DNA from 2 places in the Vibrio sp. ABH4_348 genome. Region 1 is predicted to be linked to the other one. Evidence: predicted binding sites of a transcription regulator. Region 1 holds the regulator's gene; the other holds the start of a gene.

Evidence for each region. Region 1 encodes CRP, which controls carbon source genes, mostly activating them, when cyclic AMP is high. Its sites were predicted from a motif close to TGTGANNNNNNTCACA; they were not measured.
Region 2: the regulator CRP is predicted to act here: its motif matches at 10,220-10,235, upstream of cdd (cytidine deaminase).

Annotation. Positions count from the first base shown of each region.
Region 1 is NZ_JBSWVW010000001.1:2,667,798-2,683,313, forward strand. Features, by position in the region: gene ACXAFJ_RS12215 (isoaspartyl peptidase/L-asparaginase family protein) at 1-496, opposite strand, end outside; gene slyD (peptidylprolyl isomerase) at 567-1,109, opposite strand; gene ACXAFJ_RS12225 (YheV family putative zinc ribbon protein) at 1,203-1,397, opposite strand; gene kefB (glutathione-regulated potassium-efflux system protein KefB) at 1,406-3,202, opposite strand; gene kefG (glutathione-regulated potassium-efflux system ancillary protein KefG) at 3,189-3,764, opposite strand; gene ACXAFJ_RS12240 (ABC transporter ATP-binding protein) at 3,971-5,893, shown strand; gene ACXAFJ_RS12245 (TIGR02444 family protein) at 5,890-6,354, shown strand; gene ACXAFJ_RS12250 (hydrolase) at 6,367-7,335, shown strand; gene ACXAFJ_RS12255 (YheU family protein) at 7,416-7,634, shown strand; gene ACXAFJ_RS12260 (phosphoribulokinase) at 7,740-8,609, shown strand; gene crp (cAMP-activated global transcriptional regulator CRP) at 8,850-9,482, shown strand; gene ACXAFJ_RS12270 (2-oxoadipate dioxygenase/decarboxylase family protein) at 9,567-10,364, opposite strand; gene astD (succinylglutamate-semialdehyde dehydrogenase) at 10,375-11,829, opposite strand; gene astA (arginine N-succinyltransferase) at 11,852-12,874, opposite strand; gene ACXAFJ_RS12285 (aspartate aminotransferase family protein) at 12,972-14,183, opposite strand; gene ACXAFJ_RS12290 (aminodeoxychorismate/anthranilate synthase component II) at 14,604-15,200, opposite strand; gene ACXAFJ_RS12295 (MarR family winged helix-turn-helix transcriptional regulator) at 15,285-15,516, opposite strand, start outside.
Region 2 is NZ_JBSWVW010000001.1:1,502,797-1,518,312, forward strand. Features, by position in the region: gene btuD (vitamin B12 ABC transporter ATP-binding protein BtuD) at 1-582, opposite strand, end outside; gene btuC (vitamin B12 ABC transporter permease BtuC) at 569-1,564, opposite strand; gene ACXAFJ_RS06720 (succinylglutamate desuccinylase) at 1,692-2,720, opposite strand; gene ACXAFJ_RS06725 (histidine phosphatase family protein) at 2,938-3,555, opposite strand; gene cobU (bifunctional adenosylcobinamide kinase/adenosylcobinamide-phosphate guanylyltransferase) at 3,567-4,112, opposite strand; gene ACXAFJ_RS06735 (adenosylcobinamide-GDP ribazoletransferase) at 4,109-4,906, opposite strand; gene cobT (nicotinate-nucleotide--dimethylbenzimidazole phosphoribosyltransferase) at 4,906-5,928, opposite strand; gene ACXAFJ_RS06745 (flavin reductase family protein) at 5,952-6,563, opposite strand; gene ACXAFJ_RS06750 (type II secretion system protein) at 6,884-7,486, opposite strand; gene sbcB (exodeoxyribonuclease I) at 7,687-9,108, shown strand; gene ACXAFJ_RS06760 (CidA/LrgA family protein) at 9,120-9,494, shown strand; gene ACXAFJ_RS06765 (LrgB family protein) at 9,491-10,174, shown strand; gene cdd (cytidine deaminase) at 10,352-11,260, shown strand; gene ACXAFJ_RS06775 (polysaccharide deacetylase family protein) at 11,329-12,297, shown strand; gene ACXAFJ_RS06780 (response regulator) at 12,634-13,107, opposite strand; gene ACXAFJ_RS06785 (ATP-binding protein) at 13,094-14,467, opposite strand; gene ACXAFJ_RS06790 (SLC13 family permease) at 14,500-15,516, opposite strand, start outside.

The DNA.
Region 1 (15,516 bases):
ACAAAGCAAACAAGCCTTTTTCTTTCATGGATTGCAATTGCTGGTAACGTCGTTCTGTGAAGAAATAACTTTGCTCGGTATGCTCAAAGCCCTGTTCGAAAGCGTAGGTCTCGGCACCCTCCCCAATTAAGAATACATGTTCGCTTTCTCGCAAGATGTGACCTGCAAGCTCAACCGGGTTTTTAATGTGTTTGATGCCTGCAACGGCCCCTGCTTCGCCGTGTAAACCATGCATAACCGATGCATCCATTTCAATATTTTCAGAGTGGGTCATTACCGAGCCCTTACCGGCATTAAAGCGAGGTGAGTCTTCTAGAACTTTTACCGCCGCAATCACTGCGTCTAACGCGTCGCCACCTTGCTTTAGGATTTCATGCCCAGCCATTGCGGACTGCTTTAAATCAGCCAGAACTTGCTCTCTGAGTTCATCGCTCATTTGCGAGCGAAGTATGGTCCCAGCACCACCGTGAATGGCAATTGAAAAAGGCTTATCCATTTTTGTCTCTTCAAGAAAATTTGCGTAAAAAAAAGACGGCAATTAATGCCGTCCATTCATTGGATTGGGTTTATTTGTCGCTTGAGCAGCTTCCACCACAACAACCACCTTCTTCACCGTGGTCGTGGTCATGGCTGCCACAGCCACCAGCTTGGTGAACGTGACCATGCTCAATTTCTTCTTCTGTTGCTTCGCGGATTGCAATCACTTCCACGTCAAAAGTCAGAGTCTGACCAGCAAGCATGTGGTTACCATCTACCACAACCTCGTCGCCGTCTACTTCTGTCACTTCGACTGGAACCGGACCTTGATCCGTGTCAGCCAGGAAACGCATACCAACTTCAATGCTGTCTACACCTTGGAATACGTTCGCAGGCACACGTTGTACTAGCGCATCGTTAAACTCACCGTACGCTTCTTCTGGAGATACGGTTACGCTGAATTTGTCACCTGTTGTTTTACCTTCAAGCGCTTTTTCTAAGCCAACAATCAGATTGTTACAACCATGCAAATAATCTAGAGGCGCATCAGCAGTTGATTGGTCTACCAAATCACCTTCTTCTGTTTTTACTTGGTAAGCGAGACTTACCACCGCGTTTTTTTCAATATTCATTTTTGCTCCAAGGGCCAAATAGGCGCACTGAAATGGCTAAGACCATCGATAAAATAGTTGGCGCTATTATGAAGGCTAAAGATAGAAACACAATCAGTCTGGTTTAAAAATCCCTATCATATCTTGCTGAGCGTGAGGGTTTTCTTGAATCGATTTGGGTGTGCGTTTTTCAGTGAAGTCACAATCTACACATTCCACCATTTCGATGTTGTTTTCTTCCCACCATCTCAGAGTGTCTTGAGCGTTGCAATGAGGGCAACTGGCCCCTGCTATAAATCTTTTTTTCACGTTATGTCCTACTGCCAGTAATTCTTGGATTGGCGATCGCTTTCCATTTCACGGTCAAAGATCTCCTCCAATTCTTTACGAGCTTCTTTGGCTCTTAAGGCCAATTGTTTATCTTCATTATGTTGCGGAAGCAGCTCTTTCAGCATGCCATTGTCGAGTTTTCGGAAGTGTGCTTCGGCTCTTTTGGCCTGATAGGGATGCATTCCGAGTTGCACCAAAACTTGGCGTCCCAAGTCTAAAGCACCCAAAAAGGTTTCGCGAGAGTAGTTTTCTACTCCATGCCCCAACAACTGATAAGCCTCAACTCGGCTACGCGCGCGAGCCAAAAGTTTTAAGTGAGGGAAATGTTGCTGGCACAACTCGACTATTTTCATGATCTCTTCGGGGGAGTCTGTACAAATAACTATGGCTTCGGCTTCATCGGCGCCTGCGGCGCGCAGTAAATCCAGTTGAGTGGCATCGCCATAAAACACCTTGTAACCGTATTTTCGCAACAAGGTTATTTGACTGGCATCGCTTTCCAAAATGGTGACTTTGATTTTGTTGGCGTACATCAAGCGGCCGACAATTTGTCCAAATCGTCCAAACCCAGCGATGATCACTCGAGGTTTTTTGTTTATCACATCGGAATGAGAGGCTTCAGTATCTTGATTCAGTTTTCGTGCGTACCAACGATTCTGCAGCATTAATAGCAATGGCGTGGTGACCATAGACAAACTGACAATCACTAGCAGGACTGCAGTTTGTTGTGTTGAAAGTAGCCCTTCAGAGCTCGCAGCAGCAAAGATAACAAATGCAAACTCGCCCCCTTGGCTCAGAATTGCTGCCATTTTGCTGCGCGCTTTGGTGCCAATGCCCATGAACAGGGCTAAGAAGTAGAGAATGACGCCCTTAAGTAAAACTAACGCAACAACGGCTAATAATATTGGTACTGGTTGCAATGCCAACAAACCTAGATTTACCGCCATACCAACTGCGATAAAAAACAAACCAAGCAGTAGACCTTTAAAGGGCTCTATGGCAATTTCGAGTTCATGTCGATACTCACTTTCCGCTAACAACACACCAGCTAAAAATGTACCCAGTGCCATAGACAGCCCGAGTTGCTGCATCAAAAGTGCAATGCCAATCACAAGTAACAGGGCCGCGACGGTAAACAGTTCCCGAACCCCACTCATCACTACATAGCGAAACAGTGGACGCAGCAAATAGTGCCCCCCTACCATAAGCCCGACGACACCGGCCAGCATTTTAACGCCATCTACCCAATTGCCGGAGGTGTTGCCCGCCAAAAGCGGTAATACGGCCAGCATGGGTATTACTGCTATATCTTGAAACAGAAGCACAGCAAACCCAGATTGCCCCGTTTCTTTTCGGGCCAACCCCTGCTCTTCGATAACCTTTAGTGCAATGGCGGTAGACGATAACGCCAATCCCATGCCAATCACTAGGCTAGTTTGCCATGAGACCCCTGAGAGGTTAGCGATCAGTGCAATCACAAAGGTAGTCACAACAACCTGTGCTCCACCTAAGCCCAGTATTGGGCCTCGCATGGTCCACAACTTTTCTGGATTCAGTTCTAAACCAATCAAGAACAGCAGTAACACCACGCCAAACTCAGCAAAATGCAGTATGGAGTCGACATCGCTAATCAGTCCCAACCCCCACGGACCAATCGCGACACCAGCGAGTAAGTAGCCAAGTACCGAGCCAAGCCCAAGTCGCTGCGCCAAAGGCACTGCGATCACAGCGGACGTTAGGAAGATCATTGAGCTTTGTAAAAAATCGTTCTCAATTGCCGCCATTGTCTTCCTCCCATACCCCGTATGGATCAATCAACCATCGTCTGTATCGCTCCGCATGTTGATAGCGCTCAACGTCAGACACATTGCGAGCCCAATACAAAACCAAAGGTTCCATCCAAATCATCCGACAAAGTGAGGCCGTCAACTCATAAGGTTGCAGTATCTGCTCCAATGGGTACTTGTTATACCCTTCTGGGCTAAACGCTTCTTGTTTTCCGCCGGTGGTTATCACACTACGCCAATACTTTCCTTCCAATGCCTTGCCTTCACCAAACGCAAAGCCTTTACCGATCACTCTATCGATCCATTCTTTAAGCAAAGCTGGGCAGGAATACATATACAGTGGATGTTGAAACACAATAATGTCGTGCTCTAACAGCAAGGCTTGCTCTTTCTGCACATCAATAAAAAAATCGGGGTAGCAGCTATATAAGTCGTGAATTTTGACATGCGCAAGCGACTGAATTTTCTTCAGCATAATTTGATTTGCAATCGAGCTCTGCGGCTCTGGATGCGCAAAGATCACCAATACTTTTGGTGTGGTGGTAGAGGTTTCTATCATTCCTTGATTGACCAACTGGATTCCAAAGTGGCGCACACTATCAACGGTACGCCCAAGCAAGCATATTCAATCAGTATATACCTAGTTGCTATAAGTGTCAGTGATTCAGTAACTTGGCGCCTATACCTCAAGACTTGAAGCAAAAGTCGACTTTTTTGTCGTAACTGCCTACTATGCACCACGTATTTAGCTAGGCACGAAATCTCATGATCACCTTCTCCGACATTCAGCTACTTCGCGGTGGCAAACCTTTATTAGATCAAGCATCGGCTACTATCCATCCGGGTGACAAAGTGGGCTTGGTTGGCAAAAATGGCTGTGGTAAGTCTACCTTGTTTGCGCTGATCAAAGATGAGCTGAGTGTGGATGCAGGTACCGCAAGTGTTCCCACACATTGGGAAATGGCTTGGGTTGCGCAGGAAACACCCGCAATCGACCGAACTGCATTGGATTATGTCATTGATGGCGACAGAGAATTTCGTCAATTGGAAGCAAAGCTGGTTGACGCTGAGGCTCAGGACAATGGCAACCTAGTCGCAGAATTACACGGTCATATTGAAACCATTGGTGGTTACAGCATTAAGTCCCGCGCGGCAGAGCTGCTTGATGGTTTGGGGTTTTCGCAAGCGCAAATGAGCTGGAATCTAACCCAGTTTTCCGGCGGCTGGCGGATGCGTTTAAATCTGGCTCAAGCGCTACTATGTCGATCTGATCTGTTGTTGCTCGATGAGCCCACCAACCACTTAGACCTAGATGCGGTTATGTGGCTCGAGCGATGGCTGCAAAACTATCCGGGCACCTTGGTTCTTATCTCGCATGACCGAGACTTTTTAGACCCGGTCGTCGGTCGAATTATTCATATCGAGAACCAAGCACTCAACGAATACACCGGCAATTATTCGTCTTTTGAAGAACAACGAGCTCAAAAGCTTATTTTGCAACAAGCGATGTACCAAAAGCAGCAAAAACAAATGGCGCACATGCAAAGCTACATCGATCGCTTCCGTTACAAAGCAAGTAAAGCACGGCAAGCCCAAAGCCGAATCAAAGCACTTGAGCGAATGGAGAAAGTGCTGCCAGCTCAATATGACAACCCATTCAGCTTTGAGTTTCGAGAGCCTAAATCACTACCTAATCCAATTATTATTATGGATGAGGTCTCTGCAGGTTATGGCGATAACGTCATCCTGGAAAAAATTCGTCTCAACCTTGTTCCTGGGAGCCGTATTGGCCTACTCGGTCGCAACGGAGCTGGCAAGTCGACACTCATCAAATTACTGTCTAAAGAGCTGCAAAGACAAAGTGGCGACCTGATGTATTCACAGGGTGTTCAGATTGGCTATTTTGCCCAGCACCAGCTTGAAACCCTTCACCCAGAAGAAACGCCATTGCAACACATGATGCAAATCGCACCGGATCAAACTGAGCAACAGTTACGTGATTACTTAGGTAGCTTTGGGTTTCAGGGTGACAAAGCGCTAGAAAAAGTCGGTCCGTTTTCTGGTGGCGAAAAGGCGCGTTTAGTCTTGGCATTGGTGGTCTGGACCAAGCCTAATCTATTGCTACTCGATGAGCCAACCAACCATTTGGATTTGGACATGCGCCAAGCATTGACGTTAGCCTTGCAAACCTTCGAAGGCGCTATGGTTATCGTAAGCCACGATCGATACTTATTAAGAGCCACAACAGATGATTTGTATTTGGTCCATGACAAACAAGTCGCGCCTTTCCAAGGTGACCTCAACGATTATTACAAATGGCTTACCGACCAACAAAAATTAGAGAAACAAGCAGACAAAGCCGACACTACCGTTAAATCTAGTGAAAACAGCGCTGCATCACGTAAAGAACAAAAACGACGCGAAGCGGAATTTCGAGCCCAGACCGCACCAATTCGAAAAAAACTGACTCAGCTGGAAAAAAAGATGGACAGTCTGACAGAGCGAGTGACGGTAGCGGAAACTGAGTTATCCGACACAAGCCTTTACGACGATAGCAACAAAATTCGACTCAACCAAGTATTATCGGAACAAGCCAGTTGTAAGAGTGAATTAGAACAGGTAGAAATGGAGTGGATGGCTCTGCAAGAAGAACTCGAATCCCTGGAGCAGGACTTTAATCAAGCATGACCGACACTCACGCACGCTTATCGCTCACCCTAGAGCATCTGTGGCAGTTTAGCCTGCAGTATTACAGCGTGCGTGAAGTAAAAGAAGCCTGCTTGAAACTGCAAAACCTCTATCATGGCAACGTCAATTTACTTTTGTTACTCAAGTTTTTAGATGAGCAAGGTATTGCGTTTGATCAGCAAAATTGGCATCAAGTGGAAGCATGTTTGGGCCGTTCTGAAGCCTTACTTACTCAGTATCGTGAACTGCGAAAAAAGATGAAAACACAAGCGCCGGATACCTTGTATCGCGAAGCGCTGCAGTTTGAACTTTTGCTAGAAAAACAGCAGCAGGCCGATTTAGTGGACTGTATAAACAGTCTACCGTTACAGGAAACTAGTGACCCTAGTTTAACTCTTGAATACTGCCAACAACTTGGCGCCGAGTCGTTCTATTCGTTTTTCAGCAAGCCTCGCCATTAATCTTAATCAATTATGATCCCATTTTTTCCCGCTACAGGGCTGAGCAATCCTCACACGCAAACACTGGCTCCTCGACTATTTCGAAAACGGCCACTTTTTCAGCCTATCTGGGACAGATACGAATTAACTGACGGCGATTTTATTGATCTTGCCTGGAGCTCACTCGCCGCGCAAACAAATACCGAAAAGCCTTTAATGATCTTGTTCCATGGCCTAGAAGGCAGTTTTTACAGCCCGTACGCCAACGGAATTATGAAGGCGTTTGTGGATCAAGGTTGGCATGCGGTAGTGATGCATTTTCGAGGCTGCAGTGGAGAAATCAATCGACTGGCCAGAGCCTATCACTCCGGTGAAATTGGCGATGCAACTTGGTTATTAGACTTGTTAGACAAGCGCGACCCATCGCAAACCAAAGTAGCAGTGGGTATTTCGTTGGGGGGCAATATGTTGGTTAACTATCTCGCCCACCAGCAAAATCATGCCAAACTCAATGCGGCTGCGGTGATATCCGCCCCGTTAGATTTAGCGGCCTGTTCCTGGCGTATCGAGCAAGGGTTTTCCAAGGTGTATCATCAGTACCTGTTGGGATCATTAAAGCGAAATGCGCTGCAGAAAGCAGAGTTAATCGAAAATACTTTGGGTATAGATGGAGCTAGCATCAAGCGAATACAGCGTTTGTGGGAGTTTGACGACAAACTCACTGCTCCATTACACGGGTTTGATGGCGCTAAAGATTACTACTCACGTTGCTCAGGGCTTGGCAAACTAGACAGAATCAAAACTCCGACACTTATCGTTCACGCGAAAGATGATCCCTTTATGACATCAGACGTGATCCCCAACTTTGAGCTGCCAAGCTGTATTGACTATCAATTACTTACACATGGTGGCCATGTCGGTTTTGTTTCGGGTTCTTTGTTGCGTCCCAAAATGTGGCTTGAGGAAATGCTGCCAAGCTACTTCTCAGGTCACCTAAAGTAATAGACGACAACCTTACCTACTGATACCTCTGTCAAGATTAGATAGAATATCGTTAACTTTGATAAACCCAAAAGACACTCATGATTGTACCGTGGCAAGATATTCAACCTGATACGCTGGAAAACTTAATTCGAGAGTTTGTGCTCCGAGAAGGAACCGATTACGGTGCAAGCGAAGTGTCGTTAGAGCAAAAAATCGAAGCCGTTGCCCAACAGCTCAAATCGGGTGAAGCCGTCGTTGTGTTTTCAGAGTTGCATGAAACCGTCAATATCCAGCTCAAAAATCAGTTTTCGGGATAAACCCCGCTCGCGAAACCAGCAAACTTTTTGTTACATCCATGACATAGTTTTGCACCATGTTATAGTGGCGTTCGCTTACAAATTTGACCACAAAGGTTTGATATTATGTCTGCAAAACATCCGATTATTGCGGTAACAGGTTCATCTGGAGCAGGAACCACCACCACGTCCGAGGCATTTAGAAAAATGTTCAATATGATGGACATTAAGCCGGCATGGGTTGAAGGTGATAGCTTCCACCGTTTTACGCGCCCGGAAATGGATGTAGAGATCCGCAAAGCAAGAGAGCAAGGTAGACATATCAGTTACTTTGGCCCGGAAGCCAACGATTTTGGTGCGCTTGAAGAGTTCTTCCGAAAGTACGGCAATCAAGGCGAAGGTCAAATTCGACGTTATCTCCATACCTTTGATGAAGCGGTACCTTACAATCAAATGCCCGGCACATTCACCCCTTGGCAAGACCTTCCACAAGATTCCAACGTTCTGTTTTATGAAGGATTGCACGGTGGTGTGGTTACCGATGATGTCAATGTCGCTCAGCACGTCGATTTTCTAATTGGAATGGTGCCCATCGTCAACTTGGAATGGATTCAAAAGTTTGTTCGTGATACTCGAGATCGCGGGCATTCTCGCGAAGCGGTGATGGATTCAATCGTGCGCTCGATGGACGATTACTTAAACTTCATCACACCACAATTTTCTCGTACCCATATCAACTTCCAGCGTGTGCCGACGGTTGACACCTCCAACCCATTAAACGCTAAAGGCATCCCAAGCTTAGATGAAAGCTTCGTTGTTATTCGATTACGCGGCATCAAAAACGTCGATTATCCTTACCTACTGGCAATGATTGACGGTTCCTTTATGTCTCGTCACAACACCATTGTGGTGCCAGGTGGTAAAATGAGTTTTGCGATGGAGCTCATTGTTCGACCAATTTTGCAACAATTGATTGAAACTGGGAAAATTGGCTAAGTCTCAGATAAATCAGACTGTTTACTTTTCATACCGTGAACATGTGCACATTTTTGCGTAGACATTTCGCGTTATGAAACGATTAAAATCAAGAAATCGTCCCTAAAAACCGCTACTATGGTAGCCGATAGACAAGACAGCTTGCAGCTTTCCAAGACTACTCTTATGCTAGGAGGTTCATTAAGAGCCTCGCTACAACATGGAAAGCGGCGAGCATACCTGCAGAGGAAGTGAGATATTATGGTTCTAGGTAAACCTCAAACCGACCCAACGTTAGAATGGTTTCTTTCACACTGTCATATTCATAAGTACCCTTCAAAAAGCACCCTTATTCACGCAGGTGAAAAAGCTGAAACTCTTTACTACATCGTAAAAGGTTCTGTTGCGGTACTCATCAAGGACGAAGAAGGTAAAGAAATGATTCTTTCTTACCTTAACCAAGGTGATTTCATCGGTGAGCTAGGTCTTTTCGAAGAAGACCAAGAGCGTACTGCATGGGTTCGTGCTAAATCGCCTTGTGAAGTGGCTGAAATTTCGTTTAAGAAATTCCGTCAACTTATCCAAGTTAATCCAGACATCCTGATGCGTTTATCTTCGCAAATGGCTCGTCGTCTTCAAGTAACTAGCCAAAAAGTTGGTGACCTTGCATTCTTGGACGTAACTGGCCGTATCGCGCAAACGCTACTAAACCTAGCAAAACAGCCAGATGCGATGACGCACCCAGACGGCATGCAAATCAAGATCACTCGTCAAGAAATCGGCCAAATCGTTGGTTGTTCTCGCGAGACAGTAGGTCGTATCTTGAAAATGCTAGAAGAGCAGAATCTAATTTCAGCACACGGTAAAACTATCGTTGTGTACGGTACTCGCTAATTAGCTAGCACCCACTCGATACTAATGTCGATATTGAAAGCCACCGGGTAGTCGGTGGCTTTTTTATTTCCAACGGGTTTAGAATTATTTGCCTAAATCCGTGCTCTCAAAAATTTTATCTGCCGACGCTTCCACAAAGCCCTGATACAAATCTCCAGTGCGGTCGATATAACGCTTAGCAAACTCGTAAAAACCACCAGGAATTAAATGCTCTTGCCTCTCAAACAGGACAGGTACCCTATCCGCCATCGTAGCCGATTGTTCCAGATACACATCAGGTGAACCTTTCACTTCCCCACCAGATTGATTGACAGAAAAACCATGCTGAGTGAGCGACGAGTTAACCTGTTCAACCTCGTCATATTGATTAAGCTGATTGACAGAAACCGTGAAGTGATTTGCGCCGTATCCATGAGCGGCTACCCAAGCAGCGTATTCGCTTTCCTCAGCCAAGGCCTGGTAGGTTGCCAAGTCTAATTCCCAAGGTCTTCCCGACCACAAGAAATTTTCATTAGCGAAATACGATTGCGGTATTTGCTCTATTAATTCGAAAACTGTGTCTCGCAGCTTGGTGGTGCATTCATCCAAACACAACTCGCTGATAAACACCTTAGGCAAATTTTTATCTTGGTGTTCAAAATGGCGAGCATTGAGTTTTTTACTCTCAAATCGATAGCTGTCCGCCGCGTAATAACCTACTTTTTCAAATGGTGCCGCCAGTACATCTAACCCAGTTTTAGGGGTTGCAAATGTTCTCAGTGCGATATGGTCATTGATAAGTGGTTCAGATTCCGTCAACAAATGATGCACGGCCTTGGCAGAAGGGCAAAGGCGCTCTACGTAGTCTTGCCAAAGTCTTTCAAATAAGTACTGAGCTTCCATGAGTTCCTTCTTATACTAAGTTCACACCAGGTAAAAGTGTGTCAGGCAATATGGGTTGCTGACCTTCGATTGAGGCCATGGGGTAAGCGCAATAGTCCGCCGCGTAGTAAGCACTGGGTCTAAAGTTACCCGATGCACCCGGGCCACCAAACGGTGCATCGCTGCTGGCTCCTGTTAGAGGGCGATTTCGATTGACGATACCAGCGTAAGATTCTTGCAAAAACTGCTGCCACTGCTCGTCCTTGGTTGAGATTAGCCCTGCCGACAGCCCAAAACGTGTCTGATTTGCCAGTTTAATCGCGTGTTCAAAATTTTTGCTGCGATGAATCTGCAACATGGGGCCAAATACTTCTTCATCTGCCGCACCTTCCACGTTTGTCATATCAATAATACTTGGGGACAGCACGGCAGCACCTGTTGTTTGGCCGGTGAGTAACACTCTTCCCCCCAATTGGATGAGACTATCTTGAGCAGCAAGGACGTGATTGGCCGCTTGCGCAGATATCATGGCACCATAAAAGACGTCTTTTTTGGGATTGCCTACCGTTAACTGACTAGCAGCTTCAACCAATCGAGTAATCAATTGATCGCCCTTTTTTCCTTCAGCGACAATCAGACGACGAGCACAAGTACACCGTTGACCGGAACTCAAAAAGGCAGATTGAATGATGGTGTAGACCGCCGCATCAAGCTCGCCATAAGCATCTGAAACCACTAACGGGTTGTTGCCACCCATTTCCAACGCCAACATTTTGTTAGGTTTCCCTGCCAATGCTTGATGAATTTTGTGGCCAGTTTCCGCACTTCCGGTAAACAAGACTCCCGACACGTGAGTGTGATTGACTAATGCCACCCCCGTTTGCTGCTCACCTTGTACTAAATTAATTACACCATCGGGCAAGCCGACCTCTTGCCATACTTTCACCATAAGCTCCCCCACCGCTGGTGTTAGTTCAGAAGGTTTAAAAACAATAGTATTGCCTGCAATAAGCGCCGGCACTATGTGACCGTTAGGCAAGTGCCCAGGAAAATTGTAGGGACCAAAAACGACCATGACACCAATGGGACGATGACGAAGTGCTGTAGTCTGCTCCCCTTGAGTGCGAACGGCTTCTCCAGTCCGTGATTGGTAGGACTCGATTGAAATGGCGATTTTGTTGGTCATAGCTGTCACTTCGGTTTTCGCTTCCCAAAGTGGTTTGCCGGTTTCATCACTAATGAGTTTGGCTAACTCTGCGCTTTTATCTGTTAACGTATTAGCAAATTTCTTTACCAGCTCTACTCGTTTTGTAAGCTCGGTTGCCCGCCAAACTGGAAAAGCCTGAGTGGCAGCTATAACAGCAGCCGATACTTGCTGCTCGGTCGAACACTTTCCCTGCCAAATTGTTTCTTCGGAATACGGATTGGTCGAGATTAAGCTACCGCCGTCTCCTGAAACCCATTTACCACCAATGAATACACTCATCATTGTTCTCCTATTCGCGTTATTACCCAATAGGGCTAATACGAACCCAGTCCCCCGAAGTGACTTTAAGCGCTTGAGCAACTTCAGCGGTTAAAATTGCCGAATCACTTTCGCCATCTAAGCCTATCGTCGCAACCGTTGCTCTAAACTGTTCAAAACTGGTATTACAAATTAGATAAGGTTTGGCGCTGCTGTGTGTCGAGATCACCACTTGGGCGCGAAACGAACTGCGCACCGTTTCAATCTGATTTAGGTCACACTCAACCGTCGGTCCACCATCAAAAATATCGATATGGTCTCGACAGCGAAAACCTTCTCGCTCCAACATTTTGAGCGCGGGCAGCGTGTTTGGATGCACTTGTCCAATCACCTTCTGAGCTTCTGGGCTTAATAAGTTGACGTAAATAGGCATTTTGGGCATCAAATCGGCAATAAAGCCTTTTTTGCCAATCCCGGTAAGATAATCCGCCATGGTGAAATCAATAGAGAAAAAATGTTGTTGTAACCACTGCCAAAATGGTGAGTTACCCTCACTGTCTGAAACTCCTCGCATTTCAGCAAACACGCGTGAGGAAAAACGCTTTGGGTGTTCTGCCATCATGAGAAAACGACATTTCGACAAGAGTTTTCCGTTTAAACCCTGCCGGAACGCTTCTCTTAGAAACAAGGTACAGACTTCGCTACAACCGGTGTAGTTATTACCCAGTGTCAGTAGCTTAACGATATTTTTTACGTTTAATTTGTGAGAGGAATGAACAACGGTACTGATCTGGTAAGTGTAAAAAGGCACATCCCAGCCGATTGCAGCTTCAATTCCGGTACAGCCTGCGATGTCACCGGTAATAGTGTCTTCCGCCACCATCAAGTAACCCTCATCATCAGGAAACTCGATGTTATCTTTGGCGAAGCTGTATTCTGAATGGGTTATGCGATTGGTTAACAACTCCGCGTTAACGGGCAGTGAGGTAAAGCCATGGCCGGATTCAACGGCACAGGTGTGCAGAGCTTCGTAATCTGAAATAGTGATGGGTCTAATTACCAGCATTCACGCCTCCTTGGTATGAGTGCGCAAACCAGACCACCTTTGTTGAGACTCAAGTGCCTCACTCCAACACCTTTGGAGCGAGACACGATTCAGTCAATTACGAGATGAGGCTCGAGATGGCCTGGTCTAAACGCTTAAATCCCTCTTGAACATCAGCTTGGTCTATCACCAGTGATGGTGTAAAACGCACCACATCCGCACCTGCGACTAGTACTAATAGACCTTGCTCTCCAGCCGCGACAAGTATGTCACGCGCTTTGCCTTTCCATTCGTCTTTCAGCTCAGCACCAATCAACAAACCCTTACCACGAATATCAGAGAATAAATGGTATTTGTCATTCAGTGCCGTTAAGCCATCAATGAACCATTGCTCGCGCTGCTTAACGCCATCCAATGCGGATTGTTGCCCCATAAATTCGACAACTGAGAGAGCAACGGCACAGGCTAATGGGTTACCACCATAGGTGGAACCGTGCGTTCCAACCTTCATGTATGGTGCATACTCGTCGGTCGTTAACATCGCACCAATTGGAAAGCCGCCACCTAGTGATTTAGCCGTACTAAGAATGTCTGGGGTAACACCTAATCCTTGATAGGCGTAGAAATCTCCAGTTCGACCATTACCCGTTTGCACTTCGTCAAAGATCAGTAATGCATTGTGCTCGTCACATAAGTCTCTTACTGCTTTCACAAAATCAACATCAGGGGAAACGACGCCACCTTCACCTTGCAACGGCTCCATCATCACGGCACAGGTGTTGTCAGAGATTTGTGCTTTCAGCGCCTCAAGATTGTTGTAATCAAGATGAGTCACATTACCAGGCTTGGGCCCAAAACCGCTCGAGTAAGCTTCTTGACCACCAACGGTCACCGTGAAGAAGGTTCGGCCATGAAAGCCTTGTTTAAAGGCGATGATTTCAGACTTGTGCTCTCCGTATTTTTCAACCGCAACACGACGCGCGAGCTTAAGTGCCGCTTCATTCGCTTCTGCTCCAGAGTTAGCAAAGAAAACTTTGTCGGCGAAACTGAGTTCGACAAGCTTTTTAGCCAGTTGTAATGCCGGCTCGTTGGTCATGACATTACTTAGGTGCCAGATTTTTTGGCTTTGTTCTTGCAGTGCTTCCACCATCACAGGGTGACAATGTCCCAAGGCACTGACAGCGATGCCACCAGCAAAGTCGATGTATTCTTTGTCGTTTTGATCCCAAACTTTTGAGCCTTCTCCTTTTACAGGAATCATCTCCATTGGTGCGTAGCAAGGCACCATGTAGGTATCAAAATCAGAGCGGGGTGTAGAAGTTCCGGACATAGTGCTTTCCTTATGAATGCCACACATCAACGAACACGACAATGTAAGGATACTGCCTAACCTTAAGTTAAGCAGATCATCATCGACTATGACGCTATAAGGGCATTTTATTTACATGTTTTTAACCTTTTCAATAGTGAAAAACTCCAAAACCTTGGTTTTGATGTACTCACCTCTTGGTTAATTATGCATAAAAATGCAAAAATATTGAAATTAAATGTGATCGATCTTTTCTAATCAAAAAGGGAGTTACATAAAGCTGGACTTATATAGCGAACAGTGAATGTCTCTATGAATAAAACTCAAGCAGAGTTAGCCTGATGTACAGATACAACATTAGTGCAAATTGGTGAGCTAATTCTAATTTTGAATCAGGGTAAAACAGAGTAAATAGGCTCGAAAAGACGCTTGTTTAAGATATTACTTGTTGCGAGAGGTGTTGATGGCCAAAAAATTTGCCAATAGCTCGTGACCTTGTTCAGTCAAGATGGATTCTGGGTGAAATTGTACGGCATGTAATGGCAAGGTTTTATGTTGAATGCCCATTATCTCTGCCATTTTCCCTTCATTATCAGTAGTCCAAGCGGTCACTTCAAAACAATCGGGTAATGACTCAGGCTCAACAACTAAAGAGTGATATCGCGTTACCGTTAGTGGATTATTCAGCTTGGAAAATACGCTGGTGTCTGTATGCGTAATGGCAGAGGTTTTACCATGCATAACCTTTTTAGCGCGCACGACCTTGGCACCGAAGGTTTGAGCGATGGCTTGATGCCCCAAACACACTCCCAAGATAGGAAGCTTCCCCGCGAACCTTTCAATAACCGCTAGAGAAATTCCAGCTTCATTTGGTGTGCATGGCCCAGGTGAAATAACCAAATGGCTCGGCACCATTTCTTCAATCTGCTCAAGCGTGACGTCATCGTTACGCATCACTGTGACTTCCACATTCAACTCACAAAAATACTGATATAAGTTGAAGGTAAAGGAGTCATAATTGTCGATGATTAACAGCATATCGAATCTACCTGGGCGAACAGCGCTGGTATTTTGCAATGTTATCAAATAAAGGCAAGCGCTTTTATAGCTGATCGGAGAATGTCATTGCTCTTCAATAGTCGATAAAAATACCGCTAACCCGCTTTCAATTCCTTTTCGATCCTCTTTGCTCAGCATTTCAAGGTGCTTTTCCATATTTGCCACGTGTTCGTTAAGTACCGTGTCGAGGAATTCTTGCCCTTCTTGGGTCAATGTTACTTTGTTGCTACGCCTATCCGCTTCACTGGCAATGCGACAAATCCATCCTTTTTGCACCAAGTTTTCGATTCGTGTG
Region 2 (15,516 bases), 1.2 Mb from region 1:
GTGATTGGCGATAATAACAGTCACGCCGCGGGCCGCGACTTCGTGAATCAGTTGATACAATAAACCTTGCTGGCCAACATCTAGTGGCGCAGCAGGTTCATCCAACAAAAGGACTTGCGGGCCAGAGTTCAAAGTTGGCCAGATCTGAATAAACGCGCCCACCAACCTCACACGTTGCCATTCCCCACCAGACAGCTCAAATATATTACAGTGTAACTTATCGTCGATTTTTAACCGTGAGCAAAGTTGGTGAATAGCGTCATTTGCACGTTCCGATTCTGCTGAAATAGCTTTCGGCAAGGACAAGGCTAAATACTGAACAACGGATACATTAAACGCTGGTCGCTCCGATTGTGACAGAAAAGACCGAACATTTGTTTGTTCCTCAACAGAGAGTTTGGTCCAATCAGCTCCATTACAGCTCACCTCACCATCAAAGCCAATCATGCCAGCCAAAGCAGATAGCAAGGTCGATTTACCGCTGCCATTTGGCCCAATGATGTGAATCACTTCTCCAGCATCTATTGAAAAGGATATGCGGGCAAGCCTGGTATCGACCGTAAGCTGATTAACATACATCATGGTTTTTCACCAGCATCCAAATAAAGATAGGCGCACCGATAGTTGTCGTTACCACACCTAGTGGTAATTCCGTTGCACCAAAGCCAACTCTTGCAATTGTATCGGCTAAGGCCAGGACACAAGCTCCAGTCAACGCGCTTAACGGCAGCAGGTATCGATTTTCAGAACCAAGCCCGAGACGTAAGATGTGCGGCACCACCAGACCAACAAAGCTAATGACACCTCCCAGAGCAACGGTTCCTCCAATCAAAATCGACACTGCCAAGATAAGCTTCCAGCGGATTTTGTTTGCGTCTACACCAAGTTGCCGAGCATGCATGGCGCCTAGCATAAGTTTGTCCAATACATTGCCTTGAACTAACAGCCAAAGCAGTGGCAAAACCATGACAAGCAAGATTAAAATCTGTGACCAATTGACCCCGCTTACGCTGCCCATTAACCAATACATGAGTAACCGCATTCCCAAATCGTCACTATAATAGAATGCCCAAGTGACGACTGCACCAGACAAAATGCCTAGCGCAACACCGACCAATAAAAGCTTTGTGGTTGAGAGATGCATGGTCTTAGCGATGGTAACCAGCAAAAAAGTGAACACCAAAGCTCCCATCATTGCCGCTGCCATCATCGCAAATGGCGATACCAGTAGAGGGAAAGTGAAAATAAGAATGACCATGGCTACACTGGCGCCACCGGATATACCTAACACGCTTGGTTCAGCGAGAACATTGCTCAGTAAAACTTGCAGGACTGCTCCAGAAACCGCGAGTGCGGCACCAATTGCTAACGCGGCCAGTAATCGCGGTAAACGCAGCTCAAAAATTAGCTTTTGCTCCAAGCCAGATAATGGCTCAAACGGAGAGATCATGACGGAGCCAACCAACAAATAGAACACGGCGATGACGATTGTCATCACACAGGCAATGGCTATTGAAACCCGCCACTTGTTGCGTCGTTGAGCAAGTCGCTCACTGAATTGCATGTAACTGCACCTACCCCAAAAACCACGATCTTAGCTTTCTACGTTAGCTCTAACCATGAATTGAAACAACAAAAAGCACAAAACCCAAGCCTGGGCTTGGGTTTTGATGGACTAAATTCGACTATGTTTAATCGTAAACCAGCTCGTCATTTTCAAATCGAACTTTAACCGGACAGACCATCAATGCAGCCCGTTGTCCAACTTCAACATGTCGATTGGGAAACACGATGGCTTCGTCTTCGTTTTTGGCCATCAGAGGTTTGTCGCCATCATGACCAAAGACTTCCCCGTGTTTAAATGAGGTGAAGTTTTGAACATCGTCATCGAAGATAAAGTCGAAGTCCTCATGCAACCTGACTAGCGTTCGGCTTACTCGATACATACGAGCACGCTTAGGTAGATGTTCCGAGTCACTGCGGGCAATCAAATCGCGCAAAGACAAATCGAAAGCGACCAATTTGTCTAAATCATTTTCACCAAACGGTGCAACTCTACCCAGTTCGATGGTGATCGCTTGCGCGGCAAATTCCTCTGCACTAAACCAAGTAAATGTGCCCGATGGTGCGTTAGACAACAAGATGGCTTCAACGTGGGCGCTTTCTAAGAAGCTCATAAGCGCGCGTGAACGAACTTTATGGCGAACACGAGGACTTACTGCAAAAGAATAGTGTTTCGACAAGCGAATTGCACAATGCAGGTCCATATGCCAGCGAGTGTGTTTCTGTGTGCCCTCGTAGAATTGCGCCACTAATTCACACAGATGTGCGGCAATTTTGGTCTCGGTTGATTCGTCATGATCTTTGTTTGAGAACAAGCGATTCATGTTCTCATCGATAAAACGTACGTGTTTTAGCGTCGCTTCTGGGTGTGCGACAATGAATAGACAGCGCTCATTAACTGGCTGAAAGCCTGAAGTAATGTCACTAATGATCTTGTCGACAATCTCCATTGGCGCCGTTTCATCACCATGAATACCACAAGATACAACCAGATTTTTTGTGTCTTCGTTGTAGTCACGTGGGATGACTTCCAGCACGCCGCGCTCATGAAGAATGAGTTTGTGACCTTCGGTTAAGATATGCTCAGTCTTCTCAACCACTTGGTCCATATCCAAGGTATCGACTAAAAATGATTGACGAAAATAAGACGTCGTCATGCGCTACTCCTTTGTTGCACCGCGGGCATGGTAAGAAAATGGTGGCTCAAAATATACAGTGATTGTCTCACTTCTTAACTTTTACGAAAATTGAGCGCTGAAAAAAGGCCCTGTTGGCGTTGCACCTGATCACTTTACTCAAGCAAGTGTGGGCTTCACACCGCAACGGCGTTGAACTTTGATCTAGACGGCATTAATTAAGAGAGAATGTGACATGTCACTTTTCCAACAGTGGTTGACCTATCACTTTGATAGATTGGAACATTTGGTCACCTTTAAAAACTTGAATATGGGTAAGCGACGCGTTGCCAATTGACAAATGGGTATGCCAATTGGGGTTACTTGGTTCTATATCTAAAATGGATGCCAAGATACTGCGAATCACCCCTGCATGTGTGACAACCAAGGTATCTTCATTAACGGATGACGATATCCTGTCCCACACTCCAATCACCCTTTGATGGAACTCGATAAGACTTTCTGCGCCCGGCAATGGATTGTTAAAAGAGTCCGCCCAAAACTTTTCAAGGTGCGTCCAGTTCTCGCTGCCTTGTTCAATCGAATCAAATTCGACGCCGTCCAAATCACCGAAACTCATTTCTTGTAGGTCGTTCATACACGAAGTTGCTAGGTTGCGCCGACTTGCCACTAACCGCGCTAATTCAGCGCAGCGCGTCAAAGGCGAAGTGATAACGGAATTAGCATTGAGTGATTGCAGACTATCACAAATCGCTTGTTGAATATCTGAGCATACCGCGACATCAGTGCGACCATTTAGCGCCGCCGGACCGATGGTTTTGCCATGGCGAACCAAATAGATATTAATGGGAGTCATCTTAATAGCCTCTATTTCAGAGTCAGTGGGAGTCCAGCAGAAACTAGCGTGACATGATCGGCGATTGCGGCAACTTTTTGATTCATCCAACCAGCGTGGTCTACATAAAATCGAGTCAGTTTACCCATGGGCACCACACCCATTCCGACTTCATTGGACACCACAACTACTCTAGCGGGACACTTGTCGAGTGAAGCAGCCAAGGCATCGACATATCGACTAACTTCATTAGCACAATGCTGGTCCAAGTTATCGTCTTCACCTTTTGATATTTCAAACAAGACGTTGTTTAACCATACCGTGAGACAATCTACTAATACCACATCTTGACGAGTGAACTGGCAAAGGTAATCCGCTAACTCGAGTTGCGACTCGTGATTGATCCAACGTTTGTCTCTGCGTTGCTGGTGCAAATCAATTCTGTCTTTCATCTCTGAATCGAAAGCAACCGCCGTTGCAATGTAGTGAGCACGATCTTGAGTGGCACTGAGCACCAGCTGTTCCGCATGTCGCGATTTACCGGAACGCGCGCCGCCTAACACTAGGTGCACTGTCATGACAAGCCAACCCCGACTAGAACAACTAAATTAAACAAAAGCTCGAACACTTGCTGCGCACCACCCAAGCAATCGCCAGTAAAGCCACCGATTTTGGTCAACAGCCAACGTTTAAACACTGCACGAGTGACAAACAATACTGCTAGTACCGTGGCTATAAGTATGGGTTCAAACATAAAGAGCGGTAGTATTCCAATACCCCATAAACAAACCATTTCAAACACAGTTTGTTTGTTGATTGGTTTATCAGACTGATTGTCTGCAAGTGATTTACTTTTCGAATTGTCTGAATTGGATACATAAGGCAGTTGGTACATTAGGCTTGCAGCAAATGCTCGGCTGACACTGTAACCTGCTATCCACACCCAAAACAAATTAGTGGTGCTAACTAAATCCGAAAGTAGCGAAAATTTGACAATCAACGCCATAACAATTGCCACGGCACCATAGCTGCCGATTCGACTGTCCTTCATGATTTCTAGACGACGCTCGACCGTCATCCCACCACCCATGCCGTCGGACATATCGGCCAAGCCATCTTCGTGGAAAGCACCGGTTAACAACAGGCTGACAGTCATGGTAATCGCAATCGCTGAATTAACAGGTATTAGTTGAGCTAGCCCAAGCCAAACGGTCGCGCAAATTCCGCCGAGCAGCAGGCCCACCAGCGAGAGATAGCGAGCGGATTGCTGCATTCTGGTCTCGCTGTAGGGTGTTTTACTGGGAATGGGTAGCCGAGAGAAGAAACTCACGGCCAACCAAAATAACTCTAACTGATACTTCAGCCGGTTCACTACACTGTCACTCCAGCATCGGCAAAACTGGCCATATTATTGTAAAACTCAGCCGCCGAACGAACCAACGGAACCGCAAGTGCAGCGCCAGTTCCCTCGCCAAGGCGAAGCTCAAGATCCAGTAAAGGCTTGGCGTTCAGTTCTTCCAGCAAATATTTATGCCCGGCTTCATGACTTTGGTGAGCAAAAATCATCACTTCGCGGCAACTTGGCTCAATTAAAGTCGCGAGGTAAGCGGCTGAGGTTGCAATAAAGCCATCGACGATCACCGGAACGCGCTGACGTCCACACTCGATGAACCCACCGACCATTTGTACAATCTCAAAGCCGCCCAAATCGGCTAGAATTTCTTTCGCGCCTGTTGCTTCACAGCGCTGTACTGCTTTGGTTATTAATGCCACTTTTCGAATGTATTGCTCATTACTGATTCCGGTACCTAAACCCACACACTGCGGGACATCGCGGCCTGAACAATATGCGAGTAGCGCCGCAGCCGGACTGGTGTTGCCAATTCCCATTTCACCAAACAGCAATAAGTTTTTACCCGACTCGACCGCTTGTTTTACTGACTCCGCACCAAAGCTCAATCCTTGCTCCATTTGCTCTAGACTCATTGCGGGCTCGTTGGCAATGTTCGCGGTTCCAGCCCCTAAACGTTGCTCGGTAACGGATTCGCTTTCTATAGAAGCCAGCATTCCTGCATCCACCACTTTAAAGTCGATTTGGTTCGCACGACTAAAACAATTGATTGCAGCACCGCCACCAACAAAATTGTGGACCATCTGCTGAGTGACTTCGCTTGGCGCGATGCTCACTCCTTCCGCTGCAATCCCATGGTCAGCAGCAAATACAATAACTTGTGCATCACCAACCGTGATGTTTGTAGACAGTGAGCCCGCTTTAATACTCTCGTTTAGCGCCAAATCGTGGGCCAGTGTTTCCAATTGTCCGAGCGAACCTGGAGGCTTGGTTTTTTGATTGATAATCTCCCAGATTTGTTGGGATAAAATTTGAGTGTCCATTCATGGATTCCTGAAGTTAAAAATTATTTTGGTCGATTGACACTAAAGGCATCTTTTAATATTGCGTATTCACCACCGCCAAGTCGCGCGATAGGGTCCACTTTAATAGCGTCTACTTTGATTCGGTCGGTTCGCGAATCCAGTACCGTGTCGTCAATGTACACCTGCTCTATTTCTGCAAAAACTAAGGTCTGAGGTACCGAACCCACTTCTTTGATTTCGTAAAGCTTGCAGGCAAAGGCGATGGGGCAAGACTTTACTCTAGGTAAAGAAAATCCTTCAAACTCAACCAGCTCAATCTTATTTTCAACCACCTCTGATCTACCATGAGGTAGTGTAGCTGCAGTGTTAGTCATAACTTCCGCATCAGAGCTTGCCGCAATATGAATAACCATTTTTTCGGTTAGCTTGGCGTTGGCCGCGGTGTCTTTAAGCTCGCCAGTTGGTTTTTTACCCACCGAAAACATCATGATCGGTGGCTGACTGGCGATAGGAGTGAAGTATGAAAAAGGCGCAAGATTGTAGTTTTCACTTCCTGAATCGGTTAGTACCCAGGCTATCGGTCTAGGAATGATAGTTTGCGTCATCAAGTGATAAATTGAAGAAGCGTCTTGCTCACTAAAATTGATTTGCATCTTGCCCGGCCATCCTTAAGCGTTGTGTAAACTCGTGCGATGCAGATTGTAGCGCCTATGTCAGAGTAAGCTCAAGATCTCAAACCATTGCTTGTCCAACACGGTATAAAAAATGCTTCTCTAAACGAGAGATTCGAGAATAAAACAGTGAGTTGCTACGACTCAAATTCAAACTGACATATTATGTGAGGCTTAACATGCATTTAAACAGCCGCGGACTTAAAAATCGAAACAACAAAAAGCCAACTCATCAATCTTCAAAAAAAAGAATGCCTATATTCGTTTCAAATTGAAGTTCATTATGAGAACGAATAGGGCCATTAATTTAAGCTCGTTGTTACCGAACCAGTTCGTGAGTTGTACCAGATAACGTATTTAGCGGAATTGGGATCAGTTGAGAAGCCAGAACCCGTATAGATGTAATAACAAAGGGCCCACGACGTCACACTAGTGCCTTCTTTGGTTAAAAACGTCAGTTGTTCTCTTCGCGCGTAAAACTCAAATTCAACTGCAGGAGGCGAGCTTGTGGTCACAGAAAGATCAGTGTCGACAATTGCCTCCCATATACCTATACATCCATCATGGCCTCGCCCTATATTGTAAGGAGCTCCCATAGGATTATTTTTATCGATTCCTAAAGGGTAACCTTCATCGTTCATATCTAATTGAGGGTTCCCGTTAGCATCCAACCCATAGCCAGGCATGTCATTAATCTCAGCACTCGAAGTTCCGTTTAAAGCCCATCTCGTATGCGAGAATCTCACCGCCTCTTGAAACTGAGCTTTGACTCCCAACACTCTAGCTCTGTGTGTTTCCTCAGTTAAGTTAGTAAATTTTGGTGCTGCAATCGCTGCTAGAACACCAATCACTACAATCGCTACTATCAACTCAATTAAAGTAAATCCTTGTATTCGCAAGCTCAATCAACCGGATATAAAATCAAATGCACATAATAAAAGCGTAGCTTAAGAATGCTAAATTTAGGGAATTGTGTTCACACACACTATTAAAAGTCAGTCTAAAGTGAATAATCGACTCAATTCCTACCAAAACACAGACACTCGGCAAAGATTCCTCTATCATAACAACCTGAATTTACGTTTTACCTTCTTAGCAATTCACGATGCCAACTACAGATCCTACTTTTTTCGTTTTTGACTACGAAACATGGGGTGTTAGCCCTGCTAAAGACAGACCGAGTCAATTTGCCGGGGTCAGGACCGACCAAGATTTTAATATCATTGGTGATCCTTTGGTTATTTATTGCCAGCCGCCGAATGACTATCTGCCTTCGCCAGAGGCAGCGTTAGTTACCGGAATTACGCCGCAAAAAGCACTGAAGGACGGTTTGCCGGAACATGAGTTTATCAATCGAATTCATGCCGAATTATCAAAGCCCAATACCACCAGCTTTGGCTACAACAGCATTCGTTTTGATGATGAGGTTACCCGTTATACCTGCTACCGCAATTTCATCGATCCTTACGCGTGGAGCTGGCAAAACGGAAATTCCCGTTGGGATTTGCTAGACGTATTGCGCGCTTGTCACGCACTTAGGCCAGAAGGGATCGAATGGCCTGAAAATGACGAGGGGTTTACTAGCTTTAGACTGGAACATTTGTCCGTTGCTAACGGTATTGAACACAGTAATGCACATGATGCGATGTCCGATGTCATTGCCACGATTGAAATGGCAAAAAAAGTCAAAGCTGCTCAGCCAAAGTTATTTGATTACTTCTTGTCGATGCGCACTAAACGCAAACTCAATGAGTTAATCGATATCGTAAATATGACACCTCTGATGCACGTGTCAGGAATGCTCGGTAGAGAGTGTCAATACACAAGTTGGATTGTGCCTATCGCTTGGCACCCGACAAATCAAAACGCGGTCATTGTTGCCGACTTAGCAAAAGATCCAACCCCGCTGTTGGAACTTTCCGCGCTCGAAATTCAAGATAGGTTGTACACCAAACGAAGCGATCTACAAGAAGACCAACTACCCATTCCAATCAAGCTGGTTCATTTAAACAAGTGTCCAATTCTTGCTCCCGCAAAAACTTTAACTGCGGAAAATGCACAGCGGATTGGCATTGATCGTCAACAGTGTTTAGACAACCTAAGTCGAATTAAAGCCGATCCTTCAATTCGAGAGAAATTGGTTCAAATATATTCTTCAGAGCCTAACTACCCAGAAAGCAACAATGTCGATGAAAAGCTGTACAACGGTTTCTTCTCGGCTGCCGATAAATCCAATATGGAAATTATCCGTGAACGCAGCCCAGAGAGTTTAGCCTCTCTAGATTTGCAGTTTGATGATTCACGTGTAGAACCATTACTGTTTCGCTATCGAGCCAGAAATTTCCCTTGGACCCTCACCGCCGATGAGCAACTTAAATGGGCGTCACACTGCCGTGAATATTTTGAAGTCAATCTCCCAAACTATATGGCTAACTTAGAAGTCTTGGTGCATCAATATCAGGATGAGGAAAAGAAATTGGCTGTTTTAAAAGCGGTTTATCAATACGTGGAAGGACTAGCCAGTTGAGCAAAAACCTAATTAAGCCGCGATTGATTTTGGTAATTCAGTACCTGGTCTCCATTGTTTGCATTTATGCATGTCTTTTTGTAGGCAACTTTGTTCAATCATGGCTTGACGTGCCAATACCGGGTAGCATTTTTGGAATGTTATTGCTCTTCTTATTACTGGTATTTCGTCTTATACCTGCTCCATGGATTAAACCGGGCGCTAACCTCTTTATTCGATACATGATTTTGCTGTTCGTGCCGATTAGTGTCGGCTTAATGCAACATTTTGAGTTATTAATGAACAATGCCATGAGTATCATTGCAAGCGCATTAGGTGCCAGTTTTATCGTTCTTGTCTCTCTTTCTTGGTCACTGCAAAAAGTACTAGGTGAAAATAAACGATGAGTATTTGGTTAGCTTTTACCGTCATTACCTTTGTCAGTGCTCGTTGGCTGAGTCAAAAGTTCAAACACCCACTGTGCAATCCACTCATAATTAGTTTAAGCGTCATTATCCCCGCGTTAATTCTTTTACACGTACCATACGAAGAGTACTACGCAGGGAATAGTTGGATTAACGCTCTGCTACAGCCTGCAGTTGTAGCCCTTGCCTACCCACTGTACGAACAGTTTCCGCAAATTCGCGCCAATTGGAGAATCATAGCGCTTGCCTGTGGCGTAGGCAGTGTGATGTCTATGTTGAGTTCGATCTTGATTGCCGTATTGTTGGGTACAGACTTAACGTTAATCGCGAGTTTAATGGGTAAATCCGTGACGACGCCAATCGCAATGGAAGTTTCAACTGTGCTGGGTGGGGAAGCAGCCATCGCGGCGATTTTGGTCCTTCTGGTTGGGCTGTTTGGCGCTATCCTCGCCTACCCCATTTATCAATGGCTCAACATCACACATCCAATTGCACGTGGGCTAACCATGGGCACGGTTTCTCATGCATTAGGCACAGCCACTTGTGTGGAAAAACAACCCGGTGATGCGGCATTCAGTTCGCTTGCACTGGTTGTATGTGGCGTCATTACCTCTATTTTGGCACCCAGTTTGTTTGCGTTTGCGGTTTGGTTATCAAGCTAGTGTTGGGCTGTAAATCCTACTTCTAACAATGAAATCCATTGCATTCGTGACTTCACTCTAAATGTGTAACAAGAAAAACCAAATTTCATTATATGGTGATTTATATCACATTAATTATGTAACCAATGGGTAAACTAAAAGACCATAAACCCTGAAGGTACCATTGCAGGTGAAATAATGATCGAGCACATACACTCTGCGCTTAATGCGCTCAGCGAACCTCTAAAGTCTCATTTAATTCCCATTTTTGAACGTAACTATTACCGTGGTTTCCTAAGCAAAAAAGATGTTGACGCCCTTCTCGCTGAATCGGAATTGTCCATCCATGAACTGCGTTTAGCTCTGTTGCCCGTAGCCGCCGCTTACGCCTATGTACCGATTTCAGATTTTCACGTCGGAGCCATTGCAACCGGAGTCAGCGGAAACCTGTATTTTGGTACTAACTTAGAGTTTTCCGGTTCGCAAATTGGCCAAACGGTTCATGCGGAGCAATGCGCAATTAGTCACGCTTGGATGAGTGGTGAAAGTGGGCTCGCGAATATGACGGTTAATTACTCGCCATGTGGTCATTGCCGACAATTTATGAATGAGCTTCCCCTCGCCAATGAGTTGGAAATCTCTTTGCCAGGAAGAGAAACACAAACGCTCACTGAGTTGCTTCCAGATGCCTTTGGTCCTAATGATTTGGATATTACTGACCGCTTAATGGGTGCTTCTTCATTGTTAATAGAGTCGGCGACTGAAAGCCAAACTTTGGAGCAGTCGAACACAGTGCAAAGAGCCTTGCAAGCTCTTCAACTCAGTCATGCACCCTATAGTAAGTCGCCAAGTGGCCTTTGTTTAACTACCAAAAATGAAGAACACTTTTGCGGTGCCTATGCTGAAAATGCGGCTTTTAACCCAAGCTTGCCTCCTCTTCAAGTTGCGTTGTGTGTCATGCGTATGCACGCCAAATCGTTTGAGGACATCAATCAGGTAGCCTTAGTCGAATCTAGAAACGCTCATATTCAACAAAAAGCGGGCACCGAAAGCCTATTAACCGTCATGAATCCTAATCTGACATTAGATTACCAACAGATTAACTAACCTTAACTTGTTCTGGCGTTTGCCACGCCATAGACTAAAAATCACTCAACTAGCTATGGTGTGGCCCAATGAAAAAGTCAACATTACTCGTCTTGTCTTGTGCAGTCCTTGCACCTCTTAGTTATACCTATTACGTCAGAGCATCAACGCCCTCAACTGCCGAGTGTTTGGGATACCAAGCAACCGATAAAGTGCTAGTCATCAATGCGGATGACCTCGGCATGCACCCCGATCTTGATGCGGCAATATTAGATATGTACGAAAAAGGCGCGATCACATCGATGTCGGTAATGGCACCTGCGCCAAGTTTTCATCAAGCCATGGCTCAAGTGAAAGAAAAAGGCTTTAAGGTGGGCGTGCACCTTACTATGACTAACGAGTGGCAAAGCGCTCATCCTTGGGGCGGAGTCCTTCCAAAAGAGCAAACTCCTTCTCTACACAATAAAGACGGTTACCTATACCCGACTAGCGACTTGGTGGGGAAATTAGCCAAACCTGAAGAAGCGGAAAAAGAACTTAGGGCGCAAATTGAAGCGATACTGGCTTACGATGTGCCCGTGACTCATATCGACGCGCATATGTTTTTTTGGTACTACAATCCTGAACTGATCAAAATTGTACGCAGCCTTGCAAAAGAATACGATTTGCCTCTGGTTGAGCAATCATGGAAAACCAAACCAGAGCAACTTAAGCAAAGCAAGGTATACAAGGCGAATGGATTATTGGTCGAGGATTCCTACTCCATTATCTATGACTTAGACATCGCAACCAACCACCCTGACAAGCTGTATCAGCAATACCTGAACCTTGTCGATGAGCTTCCTGCAGGTTTTCACCATATTGCCATTCACCCAGGTTGGGTTACCGACCAGTCGTTACAAGACATTTCGGATATTAAGCTAAGACGGGCGGACTACGATGCTTGGCTACACCCCAAAATGTTAGACAGACTCAAATCATTCAAACTGACTGACTTTTCCGACATCAAAGTCAAGCAACAGGCGTATTATCAGGGAATAGATGCTTGCCAAAGCTAATATACCCAAGTAACTTCAAGATGCAGAATTCAGAGCTACATATTCTGGTTCAGTTCAAGGAAGAGAACGCAGCGGAATGACGAGTCCTTTCCAAGTTCTTTGACGAAGAAATGAGACAGAATATGAGCTCCCAAGGGCGAGTTTAACTAGGCTTCATACTGCGTTATTGATTCTTGATTTAGAGCGACTAGATCTGCAAATCAATGCCTTGTCTGAAGCCTAGTTAATTCTCGCTGAACCTCGCATCTTGAGGTCACTTGGGTATATCTACCCTATCTAAGGCACAACAAAGCAAACCTTAATCGGTTTGCTTTTTTCATCGGGCTCACCAATAGCCTAACGCAAACGTTGATACAGTTCTTGTTGATCTAACTCGTTTTGAAATTGAGCGGGATCGATTCCTGAATCAAACACAAATTGGGTGAGCAGTTTGCGCACTGCAATCACTAAATCGTCCGAATTCCATGGCTTCTCAAAGTAGTGTTGAATACCAGCGCCATTAATCGCACTAATTGTATCGCCATGGGTGGCTTGACCGGTAAGCAACACTTTTTTGGTGTGAGTAAATCTATCATCACGGTTTAATTCAGATAGAAACTCCACGCCCGTTTGCCCCGGCATCACATGATCTGAAATCACCACCGCGACACTTTCTCCCTCTGAGTCCAACTCATCGATTAGTCCCCAAGCCTCTGCTGCAGACTCACAGTCTTCTATGTTCACCCAATGCGACAATGAGTCTAAGTCTGCAACTACAGCGCTAAGCACTTCCCTCTGATCATCAACACAAATAACGTTAAGCGTTTGCATGCAAGCCGTCCTGTTCTTGAGCCTCTTGGAGAGTATCGAGAGGCAATTTAATGCGGAAAATCGTTTTCTCTTTAGTACTTTTGACAGCAATACTGCCACCGTAAGTCAACACAATACGTTTTACTATTGAAAGACCCAGCCCAAGTCCGAAATTTAAGCCCGTTTTTTTAGTAGTAAAATTGGGCTGAAATATTTGCCGTCTGATCGCTTCCGGGATTTCAGGCCCATTATTGCTGATCATGACATGAATCCGATTGTTGTCGACTCTAGACTGAATTTCGATAAGTGGATTCTCCGTACCACTCACAGCATCACAGGCATTTTTCAGTAAGTTGGTCCACACCTGTACCCATTCGGTCATAGACCCTAAAAAATTTGGTACCTCAGATTGCCGGAATCGAACTTCGACATGACGTAACTCGCCTTTTATTAACGTCATTGATTTATTCAATGTATCGTTAATGTCTAAGGATTCAGCCGGCGACACTTCACTGCGTCCGAGTTGCTTAACCGAGCGCACAATGCCAACTGTGTGCTTTGACGCCAAACGTAAATCATGAAGATCGCGGCCCAGAGACCAAAATCTCAGTGCTTGCTGCGGATCATCAAGCCACGCTTGGCAATTTTCATCTGCTGGTATTGCTTTGGCCAAACCCTTGGCGAGATGTTTTTCGCAACCAAATCTATCTATCAGCACACTGCGTCTTAGCCTAGCCTCTGATGACGAGACGCTTTGACCGTTGATTAATCCAGTATCAAAGAACTGGCTGGCTTCTGGATTGATCTGTTCCAACAAAGTAATCACTTCCGATTCAATGTTCTCAGTTTTGGCACTAACAACTCCAATCGCGTTGTTTAACTCATGAGCAAGCCCGGCGGCTAGTTGGCCTAAAGTCGTCATTTGTTCAGCAGCATGGAGTTGAGTCAAGGCGGCTTCTTTGGCTAATGCTTCTTCACTGGCCCGGGTCTGGCGACGCTGCAACTCTTTCAAAATGACTGGCATAAACTGTTGGCTAAGCGGACCATTTAACTCCGCATCAAGAACCGGCGTCTTTTTATCGATCCACGCCAATCGACTTTCTTGTTCAGCGACAATCGTCAGTGATGCTTCATCGGTCCCCGAAAAAAAGCTGTGTACGCCAAGAAAAGCGCCCGCTTGCGCGCTAAAAACCTTTGCAGATAGTCCATCACCCGAATCTAGTTGATAGTGCGCAGTTAAGCTGCCTGACAGCACCAAATACAAACGCTGATTAACCTGACCTTGCCTCAGTAAAACGTCTCCGGGAGAAAGCTCAATTTGTCGTTCTTCATTGGAAAAATAACGCTGAATTACTTGTTGCAGTTGGGTTTCTTTTGTCATCAATCTTATTTCTGCTCTCTGCCAACCCGTGTCTATTGGATGTAACCGACTAAATTTAGAATCCAAACCATCACAAAGCTGAGTAACACGCCCACTACACCTAAAATCACGCCAACTTTGGCCATCTGATTGCTTTCAACATTACCCGTGGCATGTGCCAAGGCGTTCGGCGGAGTGCTTATAGGTAAAGACATACCTAGTGAGGCGGCAAAAGTAACCACTAGGATTAACGTCATCTCACCACCCAGTGGTTCTAGAGAAACCATAGATGCACCCATAGCGGCCATAATCGGCATCAACAAGTTAGCTGTTGCGGTATGAGACATAAAGTTTGCCATCAGCAAACACAATAGCGCCGCGCCACCTAATATTACGTAAGGCGAAAAGTTTCCAAAGGGGATACTGTCTACCAATAGCTTGGCCAAGCCAGTTTGATCAAGGGCCAGTCCTAAGGCGATACCACCAGAAACAAGCCACAGTACATCCCAAGAGATACGTTTGAGATCTTCTTTGTTGATAATACCTGTTAACGAAAATACAGCTACCGGTATCAGAGCGACGGTATAGCTATTCATACCGTGGGCCGACCCCATCAGCCACAGCAGTATGGTGACACCAAAGGTAATGTAAACAACGATCGCCTGCCTAGTCTTTAAAAATTTACCTTTAATGGTGAGCTCTATAGATTGTTGCTGCGCGCGGAAAAGGCGATTTATCAATACCCAAGCTAGTGCCAACATAATGACGACAAACGGCACGCCAAACGCCATCCATTCACCAAAGCTAATTGCACTTTCACCCACGAGATATTTTAGGGCGATCGCGTTCGGAGGTGTACCAATTGGAGTGCCAATACCACCAATATTTGCAGCGACAGGAATACTTAGAGCAAAAGCAACTCGGCCAGGATCTTTTAAACCGAACACCGCAATGACCGGGGTTAATATCGACAACATCATGGCTGTTGTGGCGGTATTTGACATGAACATGGAAAAAATCGCGGTAATCAACATTAGTCCCAACATCACGTACTTAGGCTGTTGACCGAA